One region of the Pusillimonas sp. SM2304 genome, then DNA from elsewhere that is predicted to be linked to it. Evidence: predicted binding sites of a transcription regulator. Region 1 holds the regulator's gene; the other holds the start of a gene.
What was found. Region 1 encodes NrdR, which represses ribonucleotide reductase genes. Its sites were predicted from a motif close to CACNANATNTNGTG; they were not measured.
Positions count from the first base shown of each region.

Region 2: the regulator NrdR is predicted to act here: its motif matches at 12,730-12,743, upstream of RE432_RS12375 (ribonucleoside triphosphate reductase).

Region 1 covers NZ_JAVLUJ010000001.1:1,727,372-1,742,531, forward strand. Annotated here, with positions in the region: gene pmbA (metalloprotease PmbA) at 1-1,200, shown strand, start outside; gene RE432_RS08030 (TRAP transporter substrate-binding protein) at 1,287-2,387, shown strand; gene rplM (50S ribosomal protein L13) at 2,714-3,142, shown strand; gene rpsI (30S ribosomal protein S9) at 3,152-3,544, shown strand; gene argC (N-acetyl-gamma-glutamyl-phosphate reductase) at 3,704-4,768, shown strand; gene RE432_RS08050 (DUF6776 family protein) at 4,823-5,575, shown strand; gene erpA (iron-sulfur cluster insertion protein ErpA) at 5,662-6,030, shown strand; gene RE432_RS08060 (anhydro-N-acetylmuramic acid kinase) at 6,033-7,139, opposite strand; gene RE432_RS08065 (M23 family metallopeptidase) at 7,174-8,541, opposite strand; gene tyrS (tyrosine--tRNA ligase) at 8,676-9,905, shown strand; gene RE432_RS08075 (YbhB/YbcL family Raf kinase inhibitor-like protein) at 9,945-10,580, shown strand; gene glyA (serine hydroxymethyltransferase) at 10,777-12,021, shown strand; gene nrdR (transcriptional regulator NrdR) at 12,061-12,522, shown strand; gene ribD (bifunctional diaminohydroxyphosphoribosylaminopyrimidine deaminase/5-amino-6-(5-phosphoribosylamino)uracil reductase RibD) at 12,519-13,661, shown strand; gene RE432_RS08095 (riboflavin synthase) at 13,672-14,301, shown strand; gene RE432_RS08100 (tripartite tricarboxylate transporter substrate binding protein) at 14,504-15,160, shown strand, end outside.
Region 2 covers NZ_JAVLUJ010000002.1:704,216-719,375, forward strand. Annotated here, with positions in the region: gene RE432_RS12310 (monovalent cation/H+ antiporter subunit A) at 1-1,125, opposite strand, end outside; gene hemN (oxygen-independent coproporphyrinogen III oxidase) at 1,341-2,762, shown strand; gene RE432_RS12320 (YbaN family protein) at 2,800-3,204, opposite strand; gene RE432_RS12325 (Crp/Fnr family transcriptional regulator) at 3,257-3,937, shown strand; gene RE432_RS12330 (hypothetical protein) at 3,939-5,264, opposite strand; gene RE432_RS12335 (DUF2249 domain-containing protein) at 5,264-5,497, opposite strand; gene RE432_RS12340 (nitronate monooxygenase family protein) at 5,667-6,881, shown strand; gene RE432_RS12345 (peptidase U32 family protein) at 6,907-7,956, shown strand; gene RE432_RS12350 (U32 family peptidase) at 8,015-8,902, shown strand; gene trhA (PAQR family membrane homeostasis protein TrhA) at 8,917-9,534, shown strand; gene RE432_RS12360 (SCP2 sterol-binding domain-containing protein) at 9,561-10,052, shown strand; gene RE432_RS12365 (anaerobic ribonucleoside-triphosphate reductase activating protein) at 10,033-10,767, opposite strand; gene nrdD (anaerobic ribonucleoside-triphosphate reductase) at 10,775-10,963, opposite strand; gene RE432_RS12375 (ribonucleoside triphosphate reductase) at 11,016-12,716, opposite strand; gene RE432_RS12380 (DUF2249 domain-containing protein) at 12,892-13,161, opposite strand; gene RE432_RS12385 (YbfB/YjiJ family MFS transporter) at 13,251-14,399, opposite strand; gene RE432_RS12390 (CsbD family protein) at 14,688-14,888, shown strand; gene RE432_RS12395 (DUF1328 domain-containing protein) at 14,951-15,115, shown strand.

The sequences.
Region 1 (15,160 bases):
GAAACCGTCGAGCAGACGCGCGATCGCTCCCTGGATGTGACCGTTTTCGCCGGCCAGCGGCGCGGGTCGGCCTCCACGTCCGACTTTTCGCCCGAGGCGCTGCGGGAAACCGTCGAGGCCGCCTGGCATATTGCGCGTTATACCGCCGCCGATCCGGCTGCGGGACTGCCCGATGCCGGCCTGCTTGCCACCGACTTCCCCGATCTGGCGCTGCATCATCCCTGGGACATTTCGGCGGAAGCCGCCGCGCAACTGGCCATACAGGCCGAAAGCGCCGCCCACGATACGAGCGCGCTGATTACCAATACCGATGGCGCGTCAGTCGATACCTATGAAGGCCATTTCGTGCTGGGCAACAGCCGCGGATTCATGGGCGGCTATCCCTATTCGCGCCACAGCCTGTCGGTCGCCCCGATCGCCGGGCGCGGCGCCAATATGCAGCGCGACTACTGGTACTCCACCGCGCGCGCAGCCGCCAATCTGGCTGACCCCGGAGCCGTCGGGCGCTATGCGGCCGAGCGAACCCTGTCCCGGCTATCGGCGCGCCGCATCAAGACGGGTCGTTTCCCCGTGCTGTTCGAGGCGCCGCTGGCCATCGGCCTGCTGGGCGCCCTGGTGCAGGCCACCAGCGGCGGCGCCCTGTATCGCAAGGCCAGCTTCCTGCTTGATTCGCTGGGCAAGCCCGTGCTGGCCGATCACCTGGACGTATCTGAAAACCCGCTGTTGCGTGGCGCCATGGGCAGTTCCGCCTTCGACAGCGAAGGGGTGCGCACGTCGGCGCGCGACGTCGTCGTGGGCGGTATCTTGCAGGGGTATTTCCTGTCGACCTACACGGCGCGTAAACTGAACATGGAAACCACTGGCAATGCGGGCGGCTCGCACAATCTGCAATTGTCGTCGCGGCTGACGCGGCCGGACGACGATTTCCGGGCCATGCTCAAGAAAATGGGCACCGGCCTGCTGGTGACCGAACTGATCGGGCAGGGGGTCAACTACGTGACCGGCGATTATTCGCGCGGGGCGTTCGGCTACTGGGTCGAGGGCGGCGAAATCCGCCATGCGGTGCAGGAAGTCACCATTGCGGGCAACCTGGCCGACATGCTGCGCCAGATTGTTGCCGTGGGGGCCGACACCATCACCCGGGGTTCCAAGTCGACGGGCTCCATCCTGATCGAGCAGATGGCCATTGCGGGGCAGTAATTCGTTACAAGGCTTGCTACACGGTGTAATATCTTGGTTGGCAGTACTTCTGCAAAAATATTTGAATGCCGAAAGGAGAGCTTTACATGCAGCGTCGTTCATTTCTAAAAAAAGCGGGCCTGGGCGCCGTGGCAGGTTCTGCCGCCGTGGCCGCACCCGTATTTGCGCAAAGCAACCCCAAAATAAGCTGGAAAATGACTTCCACTTACGGGCCTTCGCTTCCCCCTCTCTATTCGACGGCGGAAACATTCTGCAAAATGGTCGAAGAGGCCTCCGACGGCAATTTTTCGATCCGCCTGTATCCGGCCGGTGAAATCGTCCCCGGCTTCGGCGTCATGGATGCGGTCGGCAACCGTACGGTCGAATGCGGCCAGACCGCTTCTTACTATTACTACGGCAAAGATCCTTCCTTCTGCTTCGATACCGCTGTTCCTTTCGGCCTGAACGCGCGCCAGATGTATTCGTGGATGTACGAAGGCGATGGCATGAAGCTCATGCGCGAACTGTTCGCGCCCCGCAATATCATCAACTTCCCCCTGGGCAACACCGGGACGCAGATGGGCGGCTGGTACCGCAAGGAAATCAAATCTGTCGCCGATCTTCAAGGCCTGAAGATGCGCACGGCCGGCTTTGCGGGCGAAGTGCTGTCCCGCATGGGTGTGGTGCCCCAGCAGATTCCCCCGGGCGACATCTACCCCTCGCTTGAAAAAGGCACGCTGGATGCGGTCGAGTTCGTGGGTCCGGTCGACGACGAAAAGCTCGGCTTCCAGAAAGTCGCCAAATATTATTACTATCCGGGTTGGTGGGAAGGTTCGGCTCAAGTGTCGCTGTACGTCAACGATACGGCCTACAACGAGCTGCCCAAACAATACCAGTCGCTGATCGACATCGCCTCGCGCGCTGCCGGCGGCCGGATGATCGGCAACTACGACGCCCACAACCCGGCAGCCCTGCGCCGCCTGATCGGCAGCGGCGCCGTCCTCAAGGCTTTCCCGCGCGACGTCATGGATGCTTCGTTCAAGGCTTCCAACGAAGTCTACAAAGAATTCTGCGATAAAAACGCCGGCTTCAAAAAAATCTACGACAACTACATGGCATTCCGCGACGGCATCGTGCCTTGGTTCCGTGTTGCCGAAGGTTCCTACGATAACTACCTGGGCCTGGCGCTGGCCAACCAGAAGAAGTAAATCAGGTCCGCCTGGCCGAAGGCCGGGCTTTACGGCCCCTGGTCTGGATCCATATCCAGACCAGGGGCCGTTTTTGTTGTTTGTTTGCCGCGCGCCGCGGCCGGCATCGTCAGGCTGGGCTTGGGCTGGCTGTCCAACGGATTTGTAATGTGTTAATATGATGGGCTTTTCTGGCTAATTGCACGGGCGAGATACAACGCTTAGGCAGGTTAGGGCACGCCCTGGCCGGGAAAACTCCCCTGTTTTTGCTGAAAACCCGGCAAAAAGGTGATGCGGCTGCGGTCTTGCCCGGCGCGCAAACCTGTTTTTTGATACTAGGAACCATCATGAAGACCTTTGTGGCCAAGCCGCATGAAGTCAAGCGTGACTGGTACGTGATTGACGCCAAGGGCAAAGTCCTCGGTCGTGTGGCCAGCGAAGTCGCACGCCGTTTGCGCGGCAAGCACAAGCCAGAATTCACGCCCCACGTTGACACCGGCGATTACATCGTCATCATCAATGCAGCCGATATCGTTGTAACCGGTAATAAGTCGCAAGACAAGAAATACTACCGTCACTCGACGTATCCGGGCGGTATTACCGAAACCAACTTCCAGAAAATGCAAGAGCGTTTTCCTGGCCGCGCCATCCAGAAAGCCGTCAAGGGCATGCTGCCCAAGGGTCCGCTGGGTTACGCCATGGCCAAGAAGCTCAAGGTTTATGCCGGCGCCGAGCACCCCCATTCTGCTCAGCAGCCCAAACCGCTGGAATTCTAAGGATAGGTCATGATCGGTAATTGGAACTATGGAACAGGCCGCCGCAAAACGTCGGTAGCCCGCGTGTTCTTGAAGAAAGGCTCGGGCAAAATCGTCATCAATGGCAAGCCTGTCGATGAATATTTCGCTCGCGAAACCGGCCGCATGGTCGTTCGTCAACCTCTCGAGCTCACCAACCACCTGGAATCGTTCGACTTTCATGTCAACGTTCACGGCGGCGGTGAAAGCGGCCAGGCCGGCGCAGTGCGTCACGGCATTACCCGCGCGCTCATCGACTACGACGAAACGCTCAAGTCGCCGCTGAAGCAAGCTGGCTTTGTCACGCGCGATGCCCGTGAAGTCGAACGCAAGAAAGTCGGTTTCCACAAAGCACGTCGCCGCAAACAGTTCAGCAAGCGTTAATCCGCTGCTGTACGGGCCCAGGGCCTTGCGACACAAAAGCCCCCAGCCCCGGCTGGGGGCTTTTGCTTTCTATCAGGCAAGTTTGTCATGGGTAATGTCCTGCGCAGGGCAGGCTTGTTGCATAATCTTATTGTTGATGATTGTTTTTTGGGATTTATTATGACTTCGGCAGCGCCATCTCGGATCAAAGTGGGTATTGTGGGCGGTACGGGCTACACGGGCGTAGAGCTTCTGCGCCTGCTGTCCCAGCATCCGCATGTCGACCTCACGGCCATTACCTCGCGCAAGGAAGACGGCATGCCGGTGTCAGACATGTTCCCGAATCTGCGCGGGCGCGTAGACATTTGTTTCCAGACGCCCGAAAAGGCGGCGCTCGAGCAATGCGATGTCGTCTTTTTCGCCACGCCCCATGGCGTGGCCATGAGCCAGGCCGAAAACCTGCTCAAGCACAAGGTCCGGCTTATTGACCTGGCTGCCGATTTCCGCCTGCAAGACACCCAGGTGTTCGAGCGGTGGTACAAAATGCCGCATGCCTGCCCGTCGGTTCTGGCTGAATCGGTCTACGGACTGGTCGAGCTCAATCGCAAGCAAATTGCCAATGCCCAGGTTATTGGCAATCCCGGCTGTTACCCGACCACCGTGCTGCTGGGGCTGGCGCCCTTGCTCGAAGGCGGACGCAAGCTGGTCGATACCACGCACATCATTGCGGATTGCAAATCGGGCGTGTCGGGCGCGGGGCGCAAGGCCGAAGTCAGTACGCTGTTTTCCGAGGCCAGCGATAATTTCAAGGCTTATGGCGTGGCGGGCCACCGCCACCATCCCGAAGTGTCCGAGCAGTTGCAGCGCATCGCAGGCAAGCCGGTCGGGCTGACTTTCGTGCCGCACCTGGTGCCCATGATCCGCGGCATGTTCTCGACCCTTTACGTTCGCATTTTGCCCGAAGCGCTCGATACCGATTTTCAGGCGCTGTTCGAACAGCGCTACGCCGGCGAAGCGTTCGTTGACGTCATGCCGGCCGGCAGCCTGCCCGAAACCCGGTCGGTACGCGCCTCGAATCATCTGCGCATTGCCGTCCATCGTCCAGATGGCGGCGATCAGTTGGTCATCCTGGTCACCCAAGACAATCTGGTCAAAGGGGCATCGGGGCAGGCGGTGCAGAACATGAATCTGATGTTCGGCTTCCCCGAGTCGGCGGGCCTGACCCACGTGGCGGTGCTTCCGTAACACCTGTTTCGCGGCCTGCCGGGAACTCATGTTCCCCTGACCGGTCTGTTCTCCATGAGCAATAAAGATTCGGTAGCAAGCGTTCCGCCCCGCAAGAAGGGCAAAGCAGGCCTGCTTGTGCTGGGCCTGCTGGCGGGGCTGGTTCTGGGCGCGGCAGGCGCCCGATATGGGTTTCAAAGCGAGGCCAGCCGGCAGTATGGCGCCATGAAGCAGCATATGCAGCGCGAGCTGGACAGCAGCCAGGACCAACTGGCGGGCGCGCGGGCCCAGGTCGATGCCCTGCTGGGCCAGCTCGTCGTTGAAGAAAGCACGCGCAAAGGGCTGGAAGCAAGCTTGCAGGCCACCCAGGCCGAACTGGGGCGCGCACGCGACCAGTTGGCTTTCTTCGATCAGTTGCTGCCGCCCGGCCCCAAAGGGGCGATCAGCATACGGGCTCTTGAAGTCGAACGGATCGGCCCCACCTTGCAATACAGGGTGCTGCTGATGCGCAACGCGCAAGATGGCGCGCCGTTCAGGGGCCATATGCAGTTCGTCGCCAAGGGTAAGCAGCAGGACGGCGCCCAGGCCGAGGTCACCCTGAAACCTGTGCTGGCGCCAGGCGCGGCCGAAACAGTTGCGGACGCCGGCGGCCAGGCCGCTGTCGATACCGGCGAGTTTGCCCTGAGCTTCGACGAATTCCAGCGGGGCGGCGGCTTGCTCAGCATCCCCGACGGGTTTACGCCGCAAGCCGTCACCTTGAACGTGCTCGAAGGAAACAAGCTGCGCGTCTCGCGCACTGTCGACCTGTCGGGCGGCGACGCGCAGTGACCCCGCCCGATAGGCAGGCCCCTTGCGCGAGTGTTATAGTAGTTTTCATATTACGCAACCCCTGATGGTTGCCTTGGAGTGCCCACATGATTGCCCAAACCGAATCCATTGATCTGCAAGCGCCGCCGTCACCGCTGATTTTTACCGATGCCGCGGCAAACAAGGTTAAAGAGCTGCTGGCCGACGAAGACAACCCCGAACTCAAGTTGCGCGTGTTTGTGCAAGGCGGCGGGTGCTCTGGTTTTCAATATGGCTTCACGTTCGACGAAACCATCAATGACGACGACACCACCATCGACAAGGAAGGGGTGCAGTTGCTGGTCGACCCCATGAGCTTCCAGTATCTGGTCGGGGCTGAAATCGACTACAAAGATGACCTGGAAGGCGCTCAGTTCGTGATCCGCAACCCTAACGCCAACTCCACCTGCGGCTGCGGCTCGTCCTTCTCGCCCTGAGCTCAGGCGGGATATTTGCACCCCAGCACAGTAGGCTGGCGTGCGCCGGTTACAGCGGGCAGCCCGGCGGGCTGCCCGTTTTCATGGGCCCAGGCCAGCCAGGCAAAGGCCAGCGCTTCCACCAATTGCACCGGTACATCCAGCGCCGAGCTGGGGTAGACCGGCGCGGGGATCAGGTGCTGCAGATCACGCATCAAGCCCTGGTTCAGGGCGCCGCCGCCGCACACAATGACCTCCGCGGTATCGGGGGCATGCTCGGCAAGGGCCTGGGCCACGGTGCGCGCCGTGAGCATCTGCAGCGTGGCCTGGATGTCGTGATCCGCCGGGGTCGGCGCGCCAAACTGCTCAAGCCGCTGGGCCAGCCAGGTCCAGTTGAACAGATCCCGGCCGGTCGATTTGGGCGGCGCCCGGCGAAACCAGGGCTCGCTGTCCATCAGGTAGTTCAGCAGCGGGGCGTGGCATTGCCCCGTCCCGGCCCATTGTCCGTCCGCATCGTAAGCGCGTCCTGTCTTGGCGTGTACCCATAGATCCAGCAGTACGTTGGCCGGCCCGGTATCAAAGCCGCGTATGCCGCCCTTGGCATCCAGCAAGGTGACATTGGCAATACCGCCCAGGTTCAGAATGGCGCGGGTCCGGCCGCAAGCAAACAGGGCGTGGTGGAAGGCGGGAACCAGCGGGGCGCCCTGGCCGCCGGCAGTCACATCGCGGGAACGGAAATCGGCAATCACCGCGATGCCGGTGTGTTCGGCCAGCCGGGCGGGCGCGTTGACCTGAATGGTATAGCCGGCCGCCGGATCGTGCCTGACTGTCTGGCCATGCGCGCCGATGGCGGCGATCTGGTCCGGCCCCGCCTTTGCCTGTTCCAGTAATTCAAGACAGGCTCGGGCATACAGGTCGGCCAGGGCATTGCCCGCCAGGGCGGCCCGCCTTAATTCGTCCGGCCCGGCTATGTTAAGGGCCAGGAATTCGTTGCGCAGCGCTTGCGGCATCGGCAGCGACACGGACGCCAGCAGGCCCGGGCGGCTGGGTTCAGAGAAGTCGGCCAGCACGGCATCGACGCCATCCGTGCTGGTGCCCGACATCAGGCCTATGAAGAGTGTCTTGCTCATGCGGGCCATGCCGTGCGACGGGCCAGCGGCATGGTCAGCGGCTGGCGACCTGGGTGTCGTCGCTTTGCAGATCGGCTAAAAAGTGGATGTGTTCCCGGTACTGCGCCACCGTTTGCTCGAACGCCTTGCGGTGAGTTTTGTCCAGGGTGCGGGCAACCGGCAGATCGACCGACAAGGGGTCGACCGGCTTGTTGTTGACCCGGAACTCGTAATGCAGGTGGGGCCCGGTGGCCCAGCCGGTGGAGCCGACATAGCCGATCAATTGGCCCTGGCTGATCGTATCGCCTTTCTTCAGGCCCTTGGCAAAACGGCTTTGATGCGCATACAGGGTGCTGTAGCCATTGTGATGCTTCAGGATGACCGTATTGCCATAGCCCCTTTGCTGCCCCTTGAATTCCACGACGCCATCGGCGGTGGCATGAATGGGCGTGCCGGTCGGGGCGGCATAATCGACGCCATTGTGTCCGCGCCAGACGCCATGCACGGGATGGCGGCGCATGCCGAAGGTTGAGCTGATGCGGGTGAATTTCAGGGCGGTGCGCAGGAATGCGCCTTTCAGGCTGGCGCCGTTGAAGTCGTAATAGCTGCCCGACTTCTGGTCAGGCGCAAACCACACGGCTTCGTATGCCTTGTTCCGGTTGGTGAATTCAAGCGCCAGAATGCGGCCCGTGCCCACTTCGCGGCCTTCGTGCGCGTAGGTTTCGTAGACGATGCGAAACCGGTCGCCGGTGCGCAGGTCGCGGATGAAATCGATTTTGCTGCCCAGAATCTCGGTCATCTGCAAAGTGATGGCGTCGGGAATGCCGGCTTCGTCGGTGGCGCCGAACAAAGAGCTTTTGATCGACCCTTCGGCGATACGGATCTGGGCGCTGGCGATTTGGCTTTGCTCGGTGGCGGTAAACCCGCCTTTGCCGTCGGGGGCCACTTCAAGCCAGCGTGAAACAGGCTGGCCGTCTTCGGTGGCGCGCGGTGTATGGTTGTAGCGCAGCCAGACCAGGTTGCCGTCCTGATCGAGCGCCGCCTGCACGTTGCGTCCGGGGTAGAGCTTGTAAATAGAGCGGGCGTCCTTGTCCTGGACCAGGAAAGCCTGCAGGCCGGCCTCTTGTACGCGCAGGCGTTGAAGCAGCGCAGCCAGTGTGTCGCCGCGGCGAATCTGGGTTTCGCTGATGAAGGGGGCGGAAAAATCCCCCTGGACTTGGGGGAATGGGGCAGGCAGATCGAGGGTCTTTCGGGCCTCGTAGACGACCGGGGCTTCGGGCGGCTTGACCACCGCCAGCGCCGCGGCGCCGGCGAACAGGGCCAGCGCGACGAAAACCAGTCCGTTACGGAGGAAATGATGTGAGCGGTGCGCTCGAAGGGTGTCTCGGTAGGAGGGAGTGCCAGGGGTCCCTTTCTTGAACATAAAAACAAAAACCTAGAAATGCGCTGCTGAATTAGACGGATATTGCGCTCGCACGTTATGCTAGCGTATTAAGCTCGGTTTTTCGAGCGTTTTTTTGCATATTTCCCCTTTTATTACCTCTGAAGCCTTTTCATATGCCGTCAACCGAAGCGCCCGTCACCCCGGAAGTCGAAGAATACCTGCGTATCGCCAAGCGAGGCTGTGACGAACTATTGGTCGAGGCCGAGTTCGCCAGAAAGCTTGCCCGCAGCCATGCCAATGGGAAGCCGCTGCGCATCAAGCTGGGGCTGGACCCCACCGCGCCCGACATCCATCTGGGCCACACCGTCGTGCTGAACAAGATGCGCCAGCTGCAAGACCTGGGGCATACCGTCATATTCCTGATCGGCGATTTTACGTCCATGATCGGCGATCCCAGCGGGCGCAATGCCACGCGTCCGCCGCTGACGGCCGAACAGATCCACGAGAACGCCAAGACTTATTACGCGCAGGCCAGCCTGGTCCTGGACCCGGCCCGCACCGAAATCCGCTACAACTCCGAGTGGTGCGACGCGTTGGGCGCGCGGGGGCTGATCCAACTGGCGTCGCGCTACACCGTCGCCCGCATGATGGAGCGTGAAGACTTCACACGCCGCTTCAAGGGCGGCATACCCATTTCCGTGCACGAGTTTCTGTATCCGCTGATGCAGGGCTACGACTCCGTTGTCTTGAAATCCGATCTCGAACTGGGCGGAACCGACCAGAAGTTCAACCTGCTGGTGGGCCGCGAGCTGCAAAAAGAATATGGGCAAGAGCCGCAGTGCATCCTGACCATGCCCCTGCTGGAAGGCACCGACGGGGTCGACAAGATGTCCAAGTCCAAGGGCAATTACATAGGCATCACAGAATCGCCCGACTCTATGTTCGGCAAGCTCATGTCGATTTCCGACACCCTGATGTGGAAGTATTTCGAACTGCTGTCTTTCCGCTCAATGGATGATATTGCCCAGCTGCAAAATAAGGTAAAACAGGGCATGAATCCGCGCGATGCCAAAGTCGCCCTGGCGCAGGAAATCGTGGCCCGCTTCCATTCGCCGCAGGCCGCGCACGACGCGCTGGCCGCGTTCGAGGCCCGTTTCCGCGACGGCGCCATCCCGGACGAGATGCCCGAGCTTCAACTCGGCGCCGCGCCACTGGGGATTCTGAAGGTCTTGCGCGAAGCGGGCCTGGTGGCCTCGGGCGCCGAGGCCCAGCGCAACGTCGAGCAGGGGGGCGTACGGGTCGATGGCGATCGCATCGAAGACAAGGCGCTGCAGCTTCCTGCCGGCACCTATGTTGTTCAGGTGGGCAAACGCAAATTTGCCCGTGTCACGTTAACTGGCTAGCCGCCTTCCGGCCGCAGCCCTTCGTAACAGGAGTTCATGATGAAACTAATCAGTGAATCATTTTCAGACCAGGGGCATATGCCCGAGCGCAACGCCTTCGGCAAGATGGATGGGCAGAACCATGTGGCGCTTGCGGGCAACGCCAATCCGCATCTGGCCTGGTCTGACGCGCCTGCTGCGACCCAGTCGTTTGTGGTGATCTGCCATGATCCCGACGTGCCCAGCAAGCCCGACGACGTCAATCAGGAAGACCGCGAAATCCCCAGCACGCTGCCCCGGGTCGATTTCTATCACTGGACGCTGATCGACATTCCGGCAAGTGTCACGCAAATCGCCGAAGGCGCGTATTCCGATGGCATTACGCCGCGCGGCAAGGCAGGCCCGCTTGCGCTGGATGGCACCCGTCAGGGCGTCAACGATTTCACCACCTGGTTTGCCGCGGACCGCGACATGAACGGTGACTATTTCGGCTATGACGGCCCATGTCCGCCCTGGAACGACTCCATCGTGCATCGGTATGTTTTCACCGTCTATGCGCTTGATGTGCCCGAGCTTCCCTTCGAGGGCCGTTTTACCGGCGGGGACGTGATCAAGGCGATTCAAGGCCACGTGCTGGCACAGGCCTCTCTGACCGGCATCTATACCCTGAATCCGCGGCTTGCCTCCAAGGCTTAGCAACGCCACCGGCTTTGGCCAGGCCATGAGCGCGGCTCAACTCATCTTGAGCCGCGCTCATGCCGAATGGCCACGGTGGCTGAAAACCGCTGTCCAGGCAGTCTTTACCGCCTGAAGGCGTCGGAAAGACAGCTATTCGAGCTAGAATAAAGACCTTTATTTCTCGCCACCTGCGTAATTACCTTGGGATATCTCCATGTTTGACCGTTCTCGCACTCTTGATCTTGTCGATGCCGACGTCTGGGCCGCCATACAAAAAGAAAATGTTCGCCAGGAACAGCACATCGAACTGATCGCGTCTGAAAACTACACCAGCCCCGCCGTCATGCAGGCCCAGGGTACGCAACTGACGAACAAGTACGCAGAAGGTTATCCGGGCAAGCGCTATTACGGCGGCTGCGAGTACGTCGACGTCGTAGAGCAATTGGCCATCGACCGCCTGAAGGAAATCTTTGGGGCCGAAGCCGCCAACGTCCAGCCCAACTCGGGCTCGCAAGCCAATCAGGGCGTCTATATGGCGGTCCTGAAGCCGGGCGACACGGTGCTGGGCATGAGCCTGGCCGAAGGCGGCCACCTGACGCACGGTTCGCCCGTCAACGCCTCGGGCAAGCTGTACAACTTTTTGTCCTATGGCCTTGATGCCAACGAAGAGCTCGATTACGACCAGTTGGAAAAGCTCGCCAAAGAACACAAGCCCAAACTGATCGTGGGCGGCGCATCGGCCTATGCCTTGCGTATCGACTTCGAACGCATGGCGCGCATTGCGCACGACAACGGCGCCTTGTTCATGGTCGATATCGCACACTACGCCGGGCTGGTGGCGGGTGGCGCGTATCCCAACCCCGTGCCCCATGCCGACTTTGTCACGTCCACCACCCATAAATCCCTGCGCGGGCCGCGCGGCGGCGTCATCATGATGAAAGCCGAGCACGAAAAAATCATCAACTCGGCTATTTTCCCAGGTATACAGGGCGGCCCGCTGATGCACGTGATTGCCGCCAAGGCCGTCGCTTTCAAAGAAGCTCTGTCGCCCGAGTTCAAGGCGTATGCCGCCCAGGTCGTGAAAAACGCCGATGTGCTGGCGCGTACGCTGGTCGAGCGCGGCTTGCGCATCGTGTCTGGCCGCACCGAAAGCCATGTCATGCTGGTCGACCTGCGCGCCAAGGGCATTACCGGTAAAGAAGCTGAAGCCGTGCTTGGGCAGGCCCACATCACCGTCAATAAAAATGCCATCCCCAACGATCCCGAAAAGCCGTTTGTCACCAGCGGCGTGCGGCTGGGTACGCCGGCCATGACCACCCGCGGCTTCAAGGAAGCCGAGGCCGAGCTGACCGGGCACCTGATCGCCGATGTGCTCGACAATCCACGCGACGAGTCGGCCATCGCCGATGTCCGCAAGCGCGTGAACGAGCTGACCGCGCGTTTGCCGGTTTACCGTTAATACGGAACTGGCTCCAGGGGTGCCTGGGGCCCGCCAAACATGAAATGCCCATTTTGCAGCAGTTTCGATACGCAGGTGATCGACTCCCGGGTTTCGGAAGAGGGCGACACCATACGCCGCCGCCGGCGCTGCACGGCGTGCGATCGCCGCTTCACCACCTACGAGCGCGTTGAACTGGTGATGCCGGCGCTGGTCAAGCGCAATGGCACGCGCGTCGAGTTCGACGTGAACAAGCTGCGGGGCAGCCTGAACCTGGCATTGCGCAAGCGGCCCGTCAGCACTGAAGACGTCGATGCCGCGGTGGCGCGCATCGAGGAAAGCCTGCTGGTCAGCGGCCTGCGCGAGGTCGCTTCGGGCTATGTGGGCGAACTGGTCATGGGCGAGCTCAAGAAACTGGACCAGGTCGCTTATGTGCGTTTCGCATCGGTATACAAAAGCTTTGAGGACTTAGGCGAGTTCGTCAAAGCCATCGATGAAATTCAAGTTCCGTCCAAGTCGTGACCACAAATCAGCCTGTCTGTGACGAACGTTGGATGCGCCAGGCGCTGCAGCTGGCCGAAAGCGTCCTGTATGTGACTGCGCCCAACCCGCGCGTGGCCTGCCTGATTGTGCGCGGCGACCAATTGCTGGCGTCCGGGGCGACGCAACGGGCCGGAGGCCCCCATGCCGAGGTCATGGCTTTGCGCCAGGCCGCCGAACGCGGCATTGACGTGGCGGGCGCCACCGTCTACGTCACCCTGGAGCCTTGCAGCCATTATGGCCGTACGCCGCCCTGTGTCGACGCCCTGATTGCCGCCAGGCCCGCCCGTATCGTCATCGCCATGAGCGACCCCAACCCCTTGGTGGGCGGCCAGGGCATCGCCAAGCTTCAGGCGGCGGGCATTGCCGTTGCCACGGACGTCTGTACCGAAGAGGCCTTGGCGGTCAATCCGGGTTTTGTGGCCCGCATGACACGCAAGACGCCGTGGGCCTGGCTGAAGCTAGCCGCCTCGCTGGACGGCCGTATTGCGCTGGCCAACGGGCAGTCGCAGTGGATTACCGGCCCGGCCGCCCGTGCCGATGGCCATCATTGGCGCGCGCGCAGCTGTGTCGTGCTGACGGGCGTGGGCACGGTGCGGGCCGACGATCCGCAGATGAATGTGCGTCATGTGGAAACGGCCCGGCCCCCCATCAAGGCGATTGTCGATTCCCGGCTTCAGATCGATCCGCAGGCCCGGATTTTCGATGGCGCCCCGGCCTGGGTATTCACCTGCGCCGCCGATCCGGAAAAAGCCCAGCGGCTTGCCGACCGCAACGCGCAGGTCATCGAGTTGCCCGCCGCGAACGGCCGGGTCGACCTGAATGCCATGATGCGGTGGATGGGCGAGCAGGACATCAACGAGGTGCATGTCGAAGCCGGCGCCCGGCTCAGCGGCGCGCTGGTCCAGGCGCAATGCGCCGACGAATTGCTGGTCTATATGGCGCCGATGCTGCTGGGCGACGGCATAGGCATGGCGCATCTTGAGCCCCTGCAACGCTTGGCGGACGCGCAGCCGTTCGAGTTTATCGACACCGCCAGTGTGGCGCCGGACGTCAGGCTGCGTGCACGGCACATCGGCCACTGGAAGGCTTTGCTGCAGGGATTGCGGCACGGGAACTAGAGGGTAGAACATGTTCACAGGAATTGTTGCGGCAGTTGGCAGGATTATCGAGGTCTCGCCATTCAACGATTGCCAGAAAGACGCGGGCGTCCACCTGACGCTGCAGGTCCAGGATTTTTTACGCGACAGCACCAAGCTGGGTGATTCCATTGCCATACAAGGGGCTTGTATGACGGTGGTGGCGCTGGGGCCGGACACCTTCAGTGTCGATGTCTCGCGTGAGAGCCTGAACCGCACGGCGGGCCTGGACGCCGTGGGCGAAGTCAATCTGGAGCATGCCTTGCGCATGGGCGATTCGCTTGACGGCCATCTGGTGTCGGGTCACGTCGACGGCCTGGGCGAGGTCAGCCTCTTCGAGCCGGTGGGCGAGTCATGGGACTTGCGCATCAAAGTGCCGCACAGCCTGGCCAAATACATGGCTTATAAAGGGTCGGTCACCGTCAATGGCGTCAGCCTGACCGTCAATCATGTGGACGATGCGGTCAGTGGCTGCGAGATCCGCATCAACCTGATCCCCCACACCGTGCAGGTCACCACGCTCAAGCATCTGACCGAAGGCGCGCTGGTCAATCTGGAAATCGATACCATTGCGCGTTATGTGGAACGCATGGTCAGCCTGCAGGCCAGGCCGGAGCAATAAGGTAGCAGGCCGCCAGGCTGAGCGCAGCATAGGGTAAAAGGACTTACAGACCGAACTCTGTAAGTCCTTTTTTGTTGCCCGCTCTTCGCGGGCTTCCATTTTTCTATTCCCTGGACTTGTCGTTCATCTATCTCTATAATTGGCACTACCAATTTGGTATTACCAAAAATATCCTTTTAAATTATTTGAGGAGATGGACAGAATGAGGCATTTTTTCAAGGCGCGCTTTCTGCGCTCGGTCGCGGCGATCGCTGCGCTCATATTCACCGCAGGCGCCGCCTCGGCCAATGCGGATTCCTATCCCGCCAAGGCTATTACGCTCGTAGTGCCTTTCGGCGCCGGGGGCACGACGACGACGTTGGCGCGTTTGATGGCTGACCAATTGTCGCAAGCGATGGGACAACCCTTTGTCGTGGAAAATCGTCCCGGAGCCGGAGGCAACATCGCGTTCGACCATGTCGCCCGTGCGCGGCCCGATGGCTATACCCTGCTCATGGGGCCGATCGGCCTGGCCATCAACCCGGCGATCTATGCCTCGCTCAATTTTGATCCTCTGAAAGATTTTGAACCCATCAGCCTGTATGGCGGTGTGGCCAACATCCTGGCCGTCAGCCCTTCGCTGCCGGTTAAAACGCTGGATGAGTTGATTGCTTATGCAAAACAGAACCCCGGAAAGCTGACCCAAGGCTCCAGCGGCAATGGCAGTTCCAGTCACCTGGCGGGAGAAATGTTGCGTTCCCAGACGGGTATAGATTTCGTGCACGTTCCTTATAAAGGCGGCGCCCAGGCGATGCAGGATTTATTGGCGGGCCAGATATCCATGCTGTTTGACCAGGTGCCGGCCGTACTTCCCCACGTG
Region 2 (15,160 bases), on a different contig from region 1:
CGCCACCACGGCCAGCGCGGCGGTAATCGGCATGCTCCGATAAAGGCCCGACAAGCGGCTCAGGTCGCGCGTGCCGGTTTCATGGTCGACGATGCCCGCCGCCATGAAAAGCGATGCCTTGAAGGTCGCATGGTTGATCATGTGGAAGACGGCAGCCACCAGCGCCAGCTTGCTGTTCATGCCCAGCAGCAGTGTGATCAGGCCCAGATGGCTGATGGTGGAATAGGCCAGCACCCCCTTCATGTCCATCTGGAAAGTGGCCGCGTAGGCGCCCAGCACCAGCGAGCACAGCCCCGCGCCGCCGATGATGTAGGCCCATTCATCGGTGCCCGCCATCACGGGCCAGAAGCGGGCCAGCAGAAAAACGCCGGCCTTGACCATGGTGGCTGAATGCAGATAGGCGGACACGGGCGTGGGGGCCGCCATGGCGTTGGGCAGCCAGACGTGGAAAGGAAACTGGGCGCTCTTGGTCAGCGCGCCCAGCGCGATCAGCACCAGGATGGCGACATACCACGGGTGGGTGCGGATCAGGTCGCCCGAGGCGAGCACGGCGTCCAGGTCGTAGCTGCCCACGACGTGTCCCAGCATCAGCATGCCGCCCAGCATGCACAGGCCGCCCGCGCCGGTAATCGTCAGCGACATCCGCGCGCCGCGGCGGGCATCCAGCCGGTGATGCCAATAGGCAATGAGCATGAACGACGACAGGCTGGTGAGTTCCCAGAAAACGACCAGTTGGATCAGGTTGCCCGAGAGCACCACGCCCAGCATCGAGCCCATGAAGGCCAGGAAGAACGAGAAAAAGCGCGGCACCGGGTCTTGGGGAGACAGATAGTAGCGCGCGTACAGCACGATAAGCGCGCCCATCGTCGTGATGATCATGGCGAACAGCCAGGAATACCCGTCCATGCGCAGCGTGAAATCCACCCCCAGGCTGGGCATCCAGGGGATGACTGTTTTGACGATATGGCCGTCGAAGATGCCCGGAAACTGGCTGAACACCAGGACGCTGCAGGTGAGGGCGACAAATCCCGCCAGCCAGGCCTCCAGCTTGCGCGCGTTTGAAGGCAGCAGGGCAGCGACGATGCTGCCTGCAAAAGGCAGGGCAAGAATGAGTACAAGCGACATCAGGGGCAGGAGCGTTGAGTTTGTATGAATCTAGCCCTAATAATACGATATGTTTCGTTCAGCTTTGCGAAAGCCGGTGCGCACGGATTGTGTTTTTGCTTGACCTAGGTCAAAAAAGATTTTCCGCTAAACCTGGAGAATGTTGATATTCAGGCATTTTTCGCGTTTTGTGCGCATCTTGCCGTGCCTGCAGCAGTTTCAATCGGAGAACGCCCATGGGTGTCGAAAGTCCCTCAGTGAACGACAATACGGTTTTTTTTCCTGATATCGAAATCTCCGAGACGCTGATCCGCCGATTCGATAGTTCCGGCCCGCGCTATACCTCGTATCCGACGGCCGACCGCTTCAATGCCGGTTTCACCGAGGCTGCTTATCTGGGATACCTGGGGCAGCGTGCCGCGGCCGCCAGCAATCCCTTGCTGTCCGTCTACGTGCATTTGCCGTTTTGTGAATCGCTTTGTTATTTTTGCGCCTGTAACAAAATCATCACGCAAGACCATGGCCGTTCGGCCGAATACCTGCGCTACCTGGACAAAGAAATGGCGCTCGCGGCCAGGCACCTGGGCGCCGACCGTAAAACCGGGCAGTTGCATCTGGGCGGCGGCACGCCTACTTTTCTGAGCGCCGCCGAACTCACGCAGCTCATGGACATGATCCGGCGGCATGTTGAATTTACGCCCGACGCCGAGCTGGGGGTCGAGATCGACCCGCGCACGGTGAATGACGCAACCCTGGGCCTGCTGGCGGGGTTGGGCTTCAATCGCACCAGCTTCGGCGTGCAGGATTTCGATCCCGACGTCCAGGCCGCCGTCAACCGCATTCAGCCCTTGACCATGGTCGAGGCGGCGCTGAACGCGAGTCGCAAGGCGGGCTTCCAGTCTGTCAACATCGATCTGATTTACGGCTTGCCCAAACAGACGCTGGCCAGTTTCGACCGCACGCTCGATGAAGTCGTACGCTTGTCGCCTGATCGCATCGCCCTGTATAACTATGCGCATTTGCCCTCCCGTTTCAAGGCCCAGCGCCTGATCAAGGCTGAAGACCTGCCGTCGGCGGAAGCGCGTTTGCAGATCTTCCTGATGTCCATGCGGCGCTTGCTCGAGGCCGGCTATGTCTACATTGGGCTGGACCACTTCGCCAAGCCGGACGATGAGCTGAACCAGGCCCGGCTCGACAAGAGCCTGCATCGGAACTTCCAGGGCTACACGACGCGGGCCGAGTACGACCTGATCGGCTTTGGCGTATCGGCCATTGGCAAGATAGGCCGTTCGTACAGCCAGTCGGTCCGGTCGGTCAATGCCTACTACAAGCATCTTGACGAAGGCCGCCTGCCCATAGAAAGAGGCTTCGAGCTGTCGGACGACGATGTGTTGCGCCGCCAGATCATCATGACCCTGATGTGCAGCATGCCGCTCGATTACCAGGCCATCCGGCAGGCGCACGGCATTGACTTCCCCGATTATTTCAAAGCGGAGCTCGAGCGCCTGGCGCAGTTCGAAGAGGCCGGCTTACTGAAAAAAGATGAAAGCGGCCTCTGTATTACGCCCAAAGGGAGGCTGTTTGTGCGTGCCATCGGCATGGTGTTCGACAAGTATCTGGGGCAGCCGACGGTATCGACGTATTCGAAGCTGATCTAGGACCGGCGGCAAACTGGGGGCGACGCCCGTTCCGGGGTCAACCAGGCGGTTCCCGGCGGGAACGGTTGTCCAGGGCTTGTTGTGGGGGCAGTGTTTTCATGCGAAGCAGATAGACGGTGACGCCGATGCCGGGAATCAGCAGCAGCGGCCGCAGCCACGCTATTGGCACGTACCAGGCTGAAAACGCCAGCGATGCCCACATGACGGTCAGGGCAATGATTTTGCTGCGCAGGGGAATCCCGCGGCCCGCCTGCAGGTTGGCCAGATAGGGGCCGAATACGCGGTTGGCCAGCAGCCAGCGGTGCAGGCGGTCGGAGCCGCGCAGGTAGCAGGCCGAGGCCAGCAGCAAAAACGGCGTGGTGGGCAGCAGGGGTAGAAATATGCCGAGTATGGCCAGCAGCAGGGCCAGCGTTCCGGCAAAGTTGAACAGGATTTTGATCACAGGGTCAATTGGGCAGTTGCCTGAAAAAGGCCATTTACAGGATTCTAGCAATATGGCAACAAGCAAGATGCGTGTACAGGACTTTCTGGCAAAGCTTCCTTTGTTCAACGAACTGTCGGAGCACGAGCTCGACATCCTGGCCAAGGGGACGACGGAAGTACAGGCCGCGCGCGGCGATATCGTCTTTCATCGCGGCGAACCCTGCGTGGGCTTTCACACCGTGGTGTATGGCCAGATCAAGCTGATGTTTGTGTCGCCCACGGGCGTCGAGAAAGTGGTGCGGCTGATCGGGCCGGGCGACAGCTTCGGCGAAGCCCTGATGTTTCTGGACAAGGCATATATTGTGTCGGCGCAGGCCCTGGCCGATACCATGCTCCTGCATGTGGCCAAATCGGTGCTGTACGCCGAACTCGCCCGCCAGCCGGATTTCGCGCGGAAGATGCTGGCAGGCCTGAGCCAGCGCCTGCACAGCCTGATGGGCGACGTCGAGGCTTACTCCTTGCGATCGGGCACGCAGCGTGTGATCGGCTATCTGCTGAAAGACGGGCACGGCGAAGATGGCCGGCCGTTCCGGCTGGAGACCAGCAAAACCGTCATTGCGTCGCGCCTCAACCTGACGCCGGAGCATTTTTCACGCATTCTGCACGACTTGGCCGCCCAGGAATTGATTCACGTCAAGGGGCGTGAAATCACGATTCTGGACATGAACGGGCTCAGCACCTACCAGGATTGATTCATTGCCAGGGGGCCGGCGCGGCGGCCGCCAGTGCCTTGGCGATGTCTTTCCGGGCCGTCCGGAACAGCCTCAGCGCCTGCGCAATATTCCAGCCCAGCCAGACGGCCGACACGGCCAGGGCCAGGCCCGCCGCGTGGGCGAAGGCCAGCGGGCGCAGGCTGGCCGCGGCCAGCAGCAGCAAGGCCGCCAAATGCGGCCAGAATTGCCGGGCGGCCATGCGGTCGGGAATAATCTGCTTGACTTTGGGCACCACCCGCAAGGCCACGGTCAGGTCTTTCTGCAGGTGGTACCACAACAGGAAGGGAATGATCTTGTACAGCATGCCGTTGATGGCCGACCAGGCGAAGCCCACCAGGAACAGCACGCCCAGCGTGACCGAGTAATCGCCCCAGCCGGCCATCTGCAGCAGCCATACGGGTCCACAGGCTGCCAGGCTGACCATGGCGGTACGCCAGAATAGCGTTGTGGCATCGGCTTCGGGCCGCTTGCGCGTCAGGAGCAGTTGAAAGGTCGTGGCGGCAAACAGGGTATAGGCCGCCAGCAGCAGCACGGCAATGGCGCGCGCTGTTTCCCACTGTATGGGGCTGCCGGCCAGCAGGTTCACGGTATGGGCTGTCAGCAGCACGAAAATGGCCGGCGTCAGCCAGCGCGTGATGGGCTTGGGATACAGCTCGGTCACCTGGAAGATGGGCATCACCTGGTACGCCATGCCGATCAGCAGCAAGCCTACCCAGCCCAGCAGTCCCCAGGCGCCATGCAGATCGGTGATGTGCCTGGAAAAGGGCAGCCATTGCGCCCACCCGGCCGCCAGCAGCGTCCCCAGCATGACCGTGGCCGCCAGGGCAATCATCGCAAAGCGGGTGGCGGTCAGGATGTCGGCGGCCCCCTTGGCCGCCAGCTTGCGGTAGCGCCACAAGCCGCCCGTGGCGGCCAGGACCAGCCACAGCAGCGCGCCGCCCAGCAGTCCTATCGCCAACTGGAACAGCCAGGCAGGCCCGGCGATGAATCCCCCGGCCAATGCCAGCGTGCCGGCGCTGAGCAGCGCCTGGACAGCGGCGGCGGTCATGCGCGGCGCCAGGACCTGGATGCCGGTTGCCACGGGCAGGATTTGCATCAAGGCGCCCGCCATGGCGCTGGCCAGCACGCCCAGCGTAAACAGATGGGTGATGGCCAGCGTGGGCGGCGCCCAGCGCGACACCAGCGCTGCGGGACCGGTCCAGAGCAGCAGCAGGGCGGCCAGCAGGACAAATACCGGCGCGCTGAGCAGCAGCCGCAGGGGCACATCGATAGGAGGGGATCGATTGAACGACAGGGCGCGTTGCATCAGGGCTTATGCCAAATCAGGATTTCGTAGCGGTAATCAGGCCGGACGGTGGCCTGGTACCGGAAGCCGTTCAGGTCCAGGATGCCATAGAGCGGATGGGGCTCCCGATCGATGAGCATGCGCAGGCGATGGCCTGGCGCCAGCACGGCCAGTGCGTCCAGCACGCGCTCCAGCGGCTCGGGCGGCGCCAGGCCGCACACGTCAAGCAAGATATCCCGATCAGCGTTGTCCATTGTCGTCACCATACATGAGGCGTGCGCCGGCCGAGGCAGAAACCTTGTTGCGCACCATGGCAATACTACATTTACCTAACCGACATAAAGTTGATATTTATTAAGGAATGTCTGGTCTGATGCCTGCATAGTGATGACTGCGTTTTAGCGCAATCATTTTTCAGCAAGGATGAACATCGTGTTGCAGACCGTTTTAGACCGACTCAAATTAAAGGGCAAGTCGCTGTTGCCTATCGTGCAAGGTGGCATGGGCGTGGGTGTGTCCGCCCATCGCTTGGCCGGAACGGTCGCGTCCTATGGCGCCATGGGCACGATATCGAGCGTGGACTTGCGCCGCCACCATCCCGACCTGATGCTGCAGACCGGCAAGTCGCGCAACAAGGCGTTGATCGACTCGGCCAACCTGGTGGCGCTGGATCGCGAAATCCACGCGGCCCGAAAGCTGTCGGCGGGCAATGGGCTGATCGCCGTGAACATCATGCGGGCCGTGTCGGAATACGCTTCTTATGTGCGCCAGTCCTGCGAAAGCGGGGCCGATGCCGTCGTGGTGGGCGCAGGCCTGCCGCTGGATCTGCCCGAGCTGACGGAAGGGTTCAAGACAGCCATTATCCCGATTCTGTCCGATGTGCGCGGTATTGGCCTGATCTTGAAGAAATGGATGCGCAAGAACCGCCTGCCCGACGCCATTGTGATCGAGAACCCGCGTTTTGCGGCCGGCCACCTGGGCGCGCCTACGGCCGAAGCGCTGAACAACCCGAATTTCGCTTTTTCCAAGGTGCTGGAAGGCACCTTGCAGCTGTTCAAGGATATGGGCCTGGAAAAGGAAAAAATCCCGTTGATTACAGCGGGCGGCATCCATAGCCACGAGCAGGTGGTCAGGCTGATGGGCATGGGCGCCAATGCCGTGCAGTTGGGTTCGGCCTTTGCCGTCACGGAAGAGGGCGATGCGCATCCCAATTTCAAGAAAGTGCTGGTGGAAGCCAAGCCGGAAGACATCGTCACGTTCATGAGCGTGGCGGGCTTGCCGGCGCGGGCGGTACGTACCCCCTGGCTGGCCAACTACCTGGAAAAAGAAGAGAAGCTGCAGCGCATTGCCAAGAAACGCCCTTGCACAGTCGGCTTCGATTGCCTGGCTTCTTGCGGCTTGCGCGACGGCATCAGCAAGCACGGCCAGTTCTGCATCGATACCCAACTGGCGTTCGCGCTGGCGGGCGACATCCGGCGCGGGCTGTTTTTCCGGGGCTCCGAAAAGCTGCCTTTCGGCAACGCCATTCGTCCGGTGCGCGAGCTGATCGAACTGCTGCTGGCCGGGATACGGCCCGCCATGGATGCCGTACGCGCGCCCACGGTGCGTGCCGCCGACGAGGCCCTGGTGATCGCCTAGATTCCATTTTTCTTTTCTGGATGTCATGACACACGCAACTTCCGATTTGCAAGCTGCGGCGGGGCGTGCTGCGCCCGCCGTCGAACTGGTTTGCCCCGCCGGCAGCCTGCCGGCCCTGAAGTCAGCCGTCGACCACGGCGCCGATTGCGTCTACCTGGGTTTTCGCGATGCCACCAATGCGCGTAACTTCGCGGGCCTGAATTTCGACGAGGCGGCGATCAACGAGGGCATACGCTATGCGCATCAGCATGGCCGCAAGGTGTTCCTGGCATTGAACACCTACTCGCAGCCTGCCGGCTGGCAGGCCTGGCGCGCAGCCGTGGACCGCGCGGCGGGCTCGGGGGTGGACGCCATGATTGTGGCCGATCCGGGGCTGATGCTTTACGCCAGCCAGCGTTATCCGCAACTGCGTTTGCATCTGTCGGTGCAGGGTTCGGCAACCAACTATGAAGCCATCAACTTCTATCGCAAGCATTTCGGCGTGGTGCGCGCCGTCTTGCCGCGTGTGCTGTCCCTGGCCCAGGTGGAACAAGTCACGGAAAACACGCCGGTCGAGATCGAGGTGTTCGGCTTTGGCAGCCTGTGCGTGATGGTGGAAGGGCGTTGCGCCCTGTCATCGTACGTGACGGGGGAATCGCCCAATACGCATGGGGTATGTTCACCGGCCAAATCGGTGCGCTGGCAGCAGACCGGCCAAGGCCTGGAGTCGCGCCTGAACGGGGTGCTGATCGACCGCTACGCCGATGGCGAGAATGCGGGCTATCCCACTTTGTGCAAAGGCCGCTTCGATGTGGCCGATGAAAACTACTACGCGCTGGAAGAACCCACCAGCCTGAATACGCTGGAGCTTTTGCCCAAGCTGATGCAGATGGGCGTGCGCGCCATCAAGATCGAGGGCCGCCAGCGCAGCCCGGCCTATGTGGCGCAGGTCACGCGCGTGTGGCGCGATGCCATCGATCAGTGCCGGGCCAGCCAGCAGCGCTATTCCGTCAAGCCGGCGTGGATGGCGGCGCTGAACAAGGTGGCGGAAGGGCAGCAGCATACATTGGGCGCGTATCACCGCCCGTGGAAATGAGTCGATGGATGCCCGGAACCAGGCCTTGTCCTGGCCGGGATAGCCGGAAGGAAGAAATGTGAAGATCGCTTTGGGTCCTGTGCAGTATTACTGGTCGCGTGTGGCCATGATGCAGTTTTATGAGTCGATGACCGAGGCGCCTGCCGACATCGTGTACTTGGGTGAAACAGTCTGCTCGCGCCGGCATGAATTGCGCTTGCCCGACTGGCTCGAGATAGCAAAGATGCTGGCCGATGCGGGCAAGGAAGTCGTGCTGTCCACGCAGGTATTGCTGGAGTCGGGCCAGGATCTGACGACCATGCGCAAGATTGCGGCCAACGAGGATTTCATGATCGAGGCCAATGACATGGGCGCGGTGCATTGCCTGGATGGCAGGCCTTTTGTGGCGGGCCCTTACCTGAATGTATACAGCGGGCCCACCCTGGAGCTGCTTTCCGGCCTGGGCGCGCAGCGTTGGGTGATGCCGCTGGAGATGGGGCGTGAAGGGCTGGCGCGCCTGCAGGCCGACCGGCCGCAGGGCTTGCGGACCGAGGTCTTTTCCTATGGGCGCATGCCGCTGGCTTTTTCGGCGCGCTGCTTCACGGCGCGCCACCGCAATATTCCCAAAGACAACTGCCAGTATGTGTGCATGGATCATCCCGATGGCCTATTGCTGGAGACGCGTGAAAGCCAGCCATTTCTGGTGCTGAACGGCATCCAGACGCAGTCCGCGCTGGTGTACAACCTGATCAACGAACTGGACGCCATGCGCGAACTGCAGGTGGATGTCTTGCGCATCAGCCCGCAGTCGCAGCACACGGGCGAGATTGTTCAATTGTTCCGCCAGGTGCTGGATGGGCAACTGGGCGCCGCCGATGCCTTCGGAAGCATGCTGCCGCTGATGCCGGCCGGGCCCTGTAACGGCTATTGGCACGGACGCCCGGGCCTGGAACAGATGGTGGCGTAAAGGATAACGGGCTTATGTATGCAGGCGAGCGGTTCAACAGCATCACCCATCTGGTGGGCGCGGCACTGGCCGTGGCCGGCGCGATTCTGCTGGTGGTGATCGCCGCGCGTCTGGGCGACCCTTGGAAAATCGTCAGCTTCAGTGTGTATGGCGTCATGTTGCTGGGCCTGTATCTGGCCTCGACGCTTTATCACAGCCTGCGCGGGCGCGCCAAGCGCATCTGGTGCAAGTTTGATCACTGCGCCATCTATTTGCTGATCGCGGGCAGCTACACGCCCTTCGCGCTGGTCAGCCTGCGCGGCGGCTGGGGCTGGTCCTTGTTCGGTATTGTCTGGGGCCTGGCGCTATTGGGCATCGTTCAGGAAATCTGGCTGGCCAAGGGTCGCCGCATCCTGTCATTGCTGATTTACGTGGCCATGGGCTGGCTGGCGGTGATTGCCGCCGTCCCCTTGATCGATGCGCTGAGCTGGGAAGGTTTCCGCTGGCTGCTTGCAGGCGGCCTGGTTTACACCGCGGGCATTGTTTTCTATGCCACAGACGAAAAGTGGCGTTACGGGCATGGCGTCTGGCATTTGTTTGTCATGGGCGGCAGCGCTTGCCACTATTTCACGGTCGTCACCTATGTGGCCTGATCTATAAACAAAACAAGGAACTCATTGTGAACCCAGGAAGTACTTCCTTTCCCGCCTCGCTGGGCAGGCTGCTGGCGCGCCTGCCCGCCTATCCCGGTTCGGTCCTGTTCGCCAGCGGGCTGAATCTGGCGCTCGCGCAGCATCTGCCTGCCGATACCCTGCATATGCTGGAGAACAGGGTCTTGCGCATTCAGGCGCGCGACGCGGGCGTGGCTTTCGACTTCGTCTGGCGCAAGGGAAAGTTCACCGGTGTGGCGCCGGGCAGCGACATCGCATTGACGATCGCCGCCAATCTGCTCGACTTTTATTTGCTGATCCAGCGCAAGGAAGATCCGGACACGCTGTTTTTCAGCCGCCGGCTGACGATGGAAGGCGATACGGAACTGGGGCTGCTGGTGAAGAATACGCTGGATGCGCTGGATATGGCCCTGTTCTCGCCTGATCAACTGGCGCCCGTCAAAGTGTTCGGGCGCCTGTCGACGCTCAGGAAATCGCGCGTCAACCGCGCCGCAGGGTAAAGGCGGGAAACAGGCTCGACACGCGCTCGACCAGCGCGGCGCTGGGGTAGCCTTGCTCCATCGACGCATTCAGGGCCGCATCGCTGCAGCCCTGTTCGCGAAAGACTTGCAGGGCATAGCTTTTTACCTGCAGATCGGCCAGCGTCTGCGCCAATTGGATGATGTCCGCTTCCGGCAGCAAAGCAGGATGCAGGGTCGTACGGCATTCGTAATCGACCCCGCTGGCCAGTATCGCCTGCAAGCCGGCCAGGGCCGGGCCGCCGCTGCCCGCCACTTTGGTGACGCGCGCGTAATTGCCGAACAAGGTTTTGACATCGAAGCCCACCCAGTCCAGCATGGGCAAGACGCTTTTCAGGCGCTCCGGGTGCGTGCCGCCGCTGTGCAGCCCTATCTTGAAGCCCAGGGCGCGCACTGCGCCGATGGCGCTGGCCAAGCCAGGGTCCATGGTGGGCTCGCCGCCGCTGAACACTACGGCATCGACCAGGCCGCGCCTTCTTTCCAGCAGGGCCAGCACCTCGTCCCAGGGAATCGGGCTATGCGGCGTGCGCGCCTGAAGATGCGGGTTGTGGCAGTAGCCGCAGCGCCAGGGGCAGCCCTGTACAAAAATGACCGTGGACAGCTGCCCGGGGTAGTCGGTGGCGGTGAACGGCGTGATGCCGCCCACCTTCAGGCGGCGGGGCCGCCCGCCGATAGCTTGCACCACATCCTGCGGCATGGGCGTGTCAGGCGGCAAGCCGGGCTCCTTGCTCGCTGAAATACTTGCGCTCGTGGAATTCGCCTTTTTTGCCGATGTTGAACGACGACATCGGGCGGTGGTAACCCATGACGCGCGTCCAGATTTCGCAAGGCTGGCGTTCCTCGTCGGTCAGGGTGATGGCGGTTTGCGTGGTGGCTGTGTTGGGTGTGCTCATGAGTGTGCTCCTTGTTGAGGGTAGAAAACAGAAATGAATGCGCGAGCCGGCATCAGGCCGCTGCGCGCTGCTTGCGTGCGACGATTTCCTCGTCGCACTTGGGACAAAACTTGTGGCTGCCCCCCAGATATCCGTGCACCGGGCAGATGGAAAAAGTGGGGGTGACGGTGATGTAGGGCAGATGAAAGCGGCCCAGGGCGCGCTGCACCAGCGTGCGGCACGCCTGCGCGCTGGACAGCGGCTCGGTCATGTACAAGTGCAGGACGGTGCCGCCGGTGTATTTGCGCTGCAGGTCGTCCTGCCGCTCCAGCGCCTCGAACGGGTCGTCGGTAAAGCCCACCGGCAGTTGCGACGAGTTGGTGTAATAGGGCATGTCCGGCGTGCCGGCCTGCAGGATGTTGGGGTAGCGCTTGCGGTCTTCCTTGGCGAAACGATACGTGGTGCCTTCGGCCGGCGTCGCTTCCAGGTTGTACATATGGCCGGTTTCTTCCTGGAATGCCAGCATGCGGGCCCGAACGTGATCCAGCAGGCGAATGGCCAGCGCGTGGCCTTCGGCAGTAGTGATGTCATGCTTGCCGCGGGTGAAGTTGCGCAGCATTTCGTTGATCCCGTTCACACCCAATGTCGAAAAGTGATTGCGCAGCGTGCCCAGGTAGCGCCGGGTGTAGGGGAACAGGCCGTTATCCATCAGGCGCTGGATGACCTCGCGCTTCAGTTCAAGGCTGGTCTTGCCCAGTTCCAGCAGTTCGTCCAGGCGCTTGAACAGCGCGGTTTCGTCGCCCGCATGCAGGTAGCCCAGCCGGGCGCAGTTGATCGTCACCACGCCCAGCGACCCGGTCTGCTCGGCGGACCCGAACAGGCCGTTGCCGCGCTTGAGCAGCTCGCGCAGATCCAGCTGCAGCCGGCAGCACATGGACCGGATCATGTTGGGCTTGAGTTCGGAATTGATGAAGTTCTGGAAGTACGGCAGGCCATAGCGGGCCGTCATCTCGAACAGCAGTTCGGCATTGGGACTGTGCCAGTCGAAATCCTCGGTGATGTTGTAGGTCGGGATGGGAAAGGTGAACACGCGCCCTTTTGCATCGCCCGCCATCATGATCTCGATGTAGGCGCGGTTGATCATGTCCATCTCGGCCTGCAGGTCGCCGTAGCGAAAGGGCATTTCCTGGCCGCCGATCAGCGGCACCTGTTCGCGCAGATCCTCTGGGCAGACCCAGTCGAAGGTCAGGTTAGTGAACGGCGTTTGCGTGCCCCAGCGCGAGGGGACGTTCAGGTTGTAGATCAGCTCCTGGATGTACTGCTTGACCTCGGTATAGCTCAGGGCGTCCTTGCGGACGAAGGGCGCCATATAGGTGTCGAAAGAGCTGAAGGCTTGCGCACCGGCCCATTCGTTTTGCAGGGTGCCCAGGAAGTTCACGATCTGGCCCACGGCGCTGGACATGTGCTTGGGCGCGCAGGACTCCACTTTGCCCGGAATGCCGTTCAGGCCTTCGTTCAGCAGGGTCCGCAGCGACCAGCCGGCGCAATAGCCCGACAGCATGTCCAGGTCATGAAGGTGAAGGTCGGCGTCGCGATGCGCTTTGCCGACCGCTTCCGGATACACTTCGTCTAGCCAATAATTGGCAATGACTTTGCCCGAGACGTTCAGTATCAGGCCGCCCAGCGAGTAGCCCTGATTGGCATTGGCGTTGACGCGCCAGTCCACTTGATCAAGGTATTCGTTAATCGAAGAGGCGACGTCGATGTGTGCCATGAAAACTCCGTATCACTATATGTTGTGGTGAAACGAAGATTATTGACTATATGTAGTAGGGTCAAGCAAATGCCGGGAATAATTGGCATTAGCTTGATATAGGCTAAGAATGGACAAAGAAAAGCGCCCTGTCCGTTGCCAGGAACAGGGCGCGCAGGAAGCAGGCGGGGATTTTTCAGGCCACGATCTGGAAATCGATGACGATTTCTCCGGGCAGGCGGGCGACGTATTCAATCTGGATCTGGTCGCCGAAGTGCCCCTGCAATTGCTGCAGTAAAGGCAGGGGGTCGTGATCATTGCAAAAACGCATGGTTTCGCCGGGCTGCAGGGCCGATAGCGCGCCGAAGATGGCGGCATGCCGGAACCGCTTGGCGACACCGCGCGCATCGAATGGGTAAACGGCGTCGGAAAACTGCGGGATGGAAGAAGCACTAGACACGATCATATCCTTGTAAGAGTAAAAAAATCGTGGCTTGATTATAGGGAGCGCCGGTCTGATTTCCGGTCAGAACCACATTGCGAATAAGGTTGAAATCATTGGCTTTCCAGCGGTTTTTGGGTCATGGCGATGAGCGCGCCGATGACCAGGACTGCGGCGGACGCGGCCAGCCCCATGGACAGCGAACCCGTCAGGTCGCTGAGCCAACCGGCTGCAACGGGGCCGATGGTTTGTCCCAGTGCAAACAGGCTGGTCGCTACGGCCAGGGCGCTGCCCCAGGCCGGCCTGGGCAGATTGGTTTTGACAAACGCGGTGGCGGCCGAAGGCACCATGAATACGCTGGACCCGACCAGCGCGGCCGATAGCCATAGCCCGGCTAGGGTGGGAAAGGCCAAGGGCAGCGCCGCGCCGACGGCCAGCACCGTCATGGACGCCGCCATGGGCCAGCCGTTGCGCCGGCCATTGAAGACGGGCCGCCAGATCAGGGGCGCCAGCAACGTCATCACGCCCAGCAGACTCCACATGATGGATGTCGTGGCGGCGACCGATATGGCCGGCGCGAGCGCCTTGCGCAGCCAGGCGACGATGAAGGTCATGTAGGCGATGTAGCCCAGTCCGAACAGGAAATAGGCAGTGAACTCGGGTAGGCAGGGACGCCAGGGCCACGGCGCGCGCATGCCTGGGGTCGAGGGCTCGGCAATGCCGCGCATGGCGGCGATCGCTGCCCAGGACAAGGGAGCGCAGATGGCGGCGCAGGCGATCCAGGCCCAGGTCCAGGCTGCAGGCCCGGCGGCATCGAACAGCCAGGGCAAGAGCGCGCCGGTCGCCAGCATGCCTACGCCCCCGCCGCTGAAGAAGATGACGATGGCATGCGTGCCCACCACGCCCGACAGGACGCCGCCGCAGATGAATGCGCCGGCCGCGCCGAAGCCGGCCAGGAAGCGGAACAGGGTGATCAGATGAAAGTGGTGGGTCATGCCGCTGGCCAGCAAGGCCGCCGTGGTCAGCGCAAGGCCCGCCACAAAGAGCCGGCGGTTGCCCCATCGCGATACGCACAATAGCGTCAGCAGGGCGCCCAGCAGATATCCCAGCGCATTGGCCGTGTTCAGCCAGCCCGCCTGGGCGTAGTTCAGGCCCAGGTCGGTTTGCATGGCGGGCAGAATCAATGCATAGCCAAACCGCGCGAAGCCCACCGACACGGCGGCTCCGCCCGAAAGTGCCCAGGATATCAGCGCCGGTTTCATGTGCTGCCGCCTTGTCTCGTCGTTTTTGTATCCGGCCGATCATAACAGGGGCGGCTGCACCCGAAGGCGTCCGCCGGACGGGGATGCGGCTGCGGTTCGCTGCGCCGTCCCGGCTTTGCCGCGCGAACATCTGTTACAGCGCTGCCCGATTTGATAAGTGAATGTTGCAGCGGAAAGGCGTGACGCCACAGAGCCGCAGGCCATCCGCAGTTACATTTATTCGTACTTGCCATGGACGCGCCGCAGCGTAACGCGTTAGGGTAAAGGTGATTTTTCAAGGAGGTAATCATGAATAAAGATACTCTAGAAGGCCAATGGAAACAGCTCGCAGGTAAAGCCAAGATTGCGTGGGGCGATCTGACCGATGATGATCTGGCCAAAGTCGAAGGCAGCGCAGAGCGCCTGACCGGCCTGGTTCAGGAAAAATATGGCCGCACCCGCGAAGAGGCGGAACGCGAAGTCAAGGAATTCTTCGACAACAACCGCTAGCCGGCCTGGCCGCATAGAAGACATGCAGTGCACGAAGAATAGAAATAGATAAGGGGAAAACCATGCTTTATTACGCCGTTGTCTTTTTTGTGATTGCCATCATTGCCGCGGTACTCGGGTTCGGCGGTATCGCCGCCGGCGCGGCATCGATTGCGCAAATACTGTTTTTCATTTTTATCGTCCTCGCCGTCCTGGCGCTGCTTAACGGCTTGTTCCGGCGACGATGAAGTAAAGGCCAGTGCTGCCTGATTGACATCAGGTGTTGGGCCCGC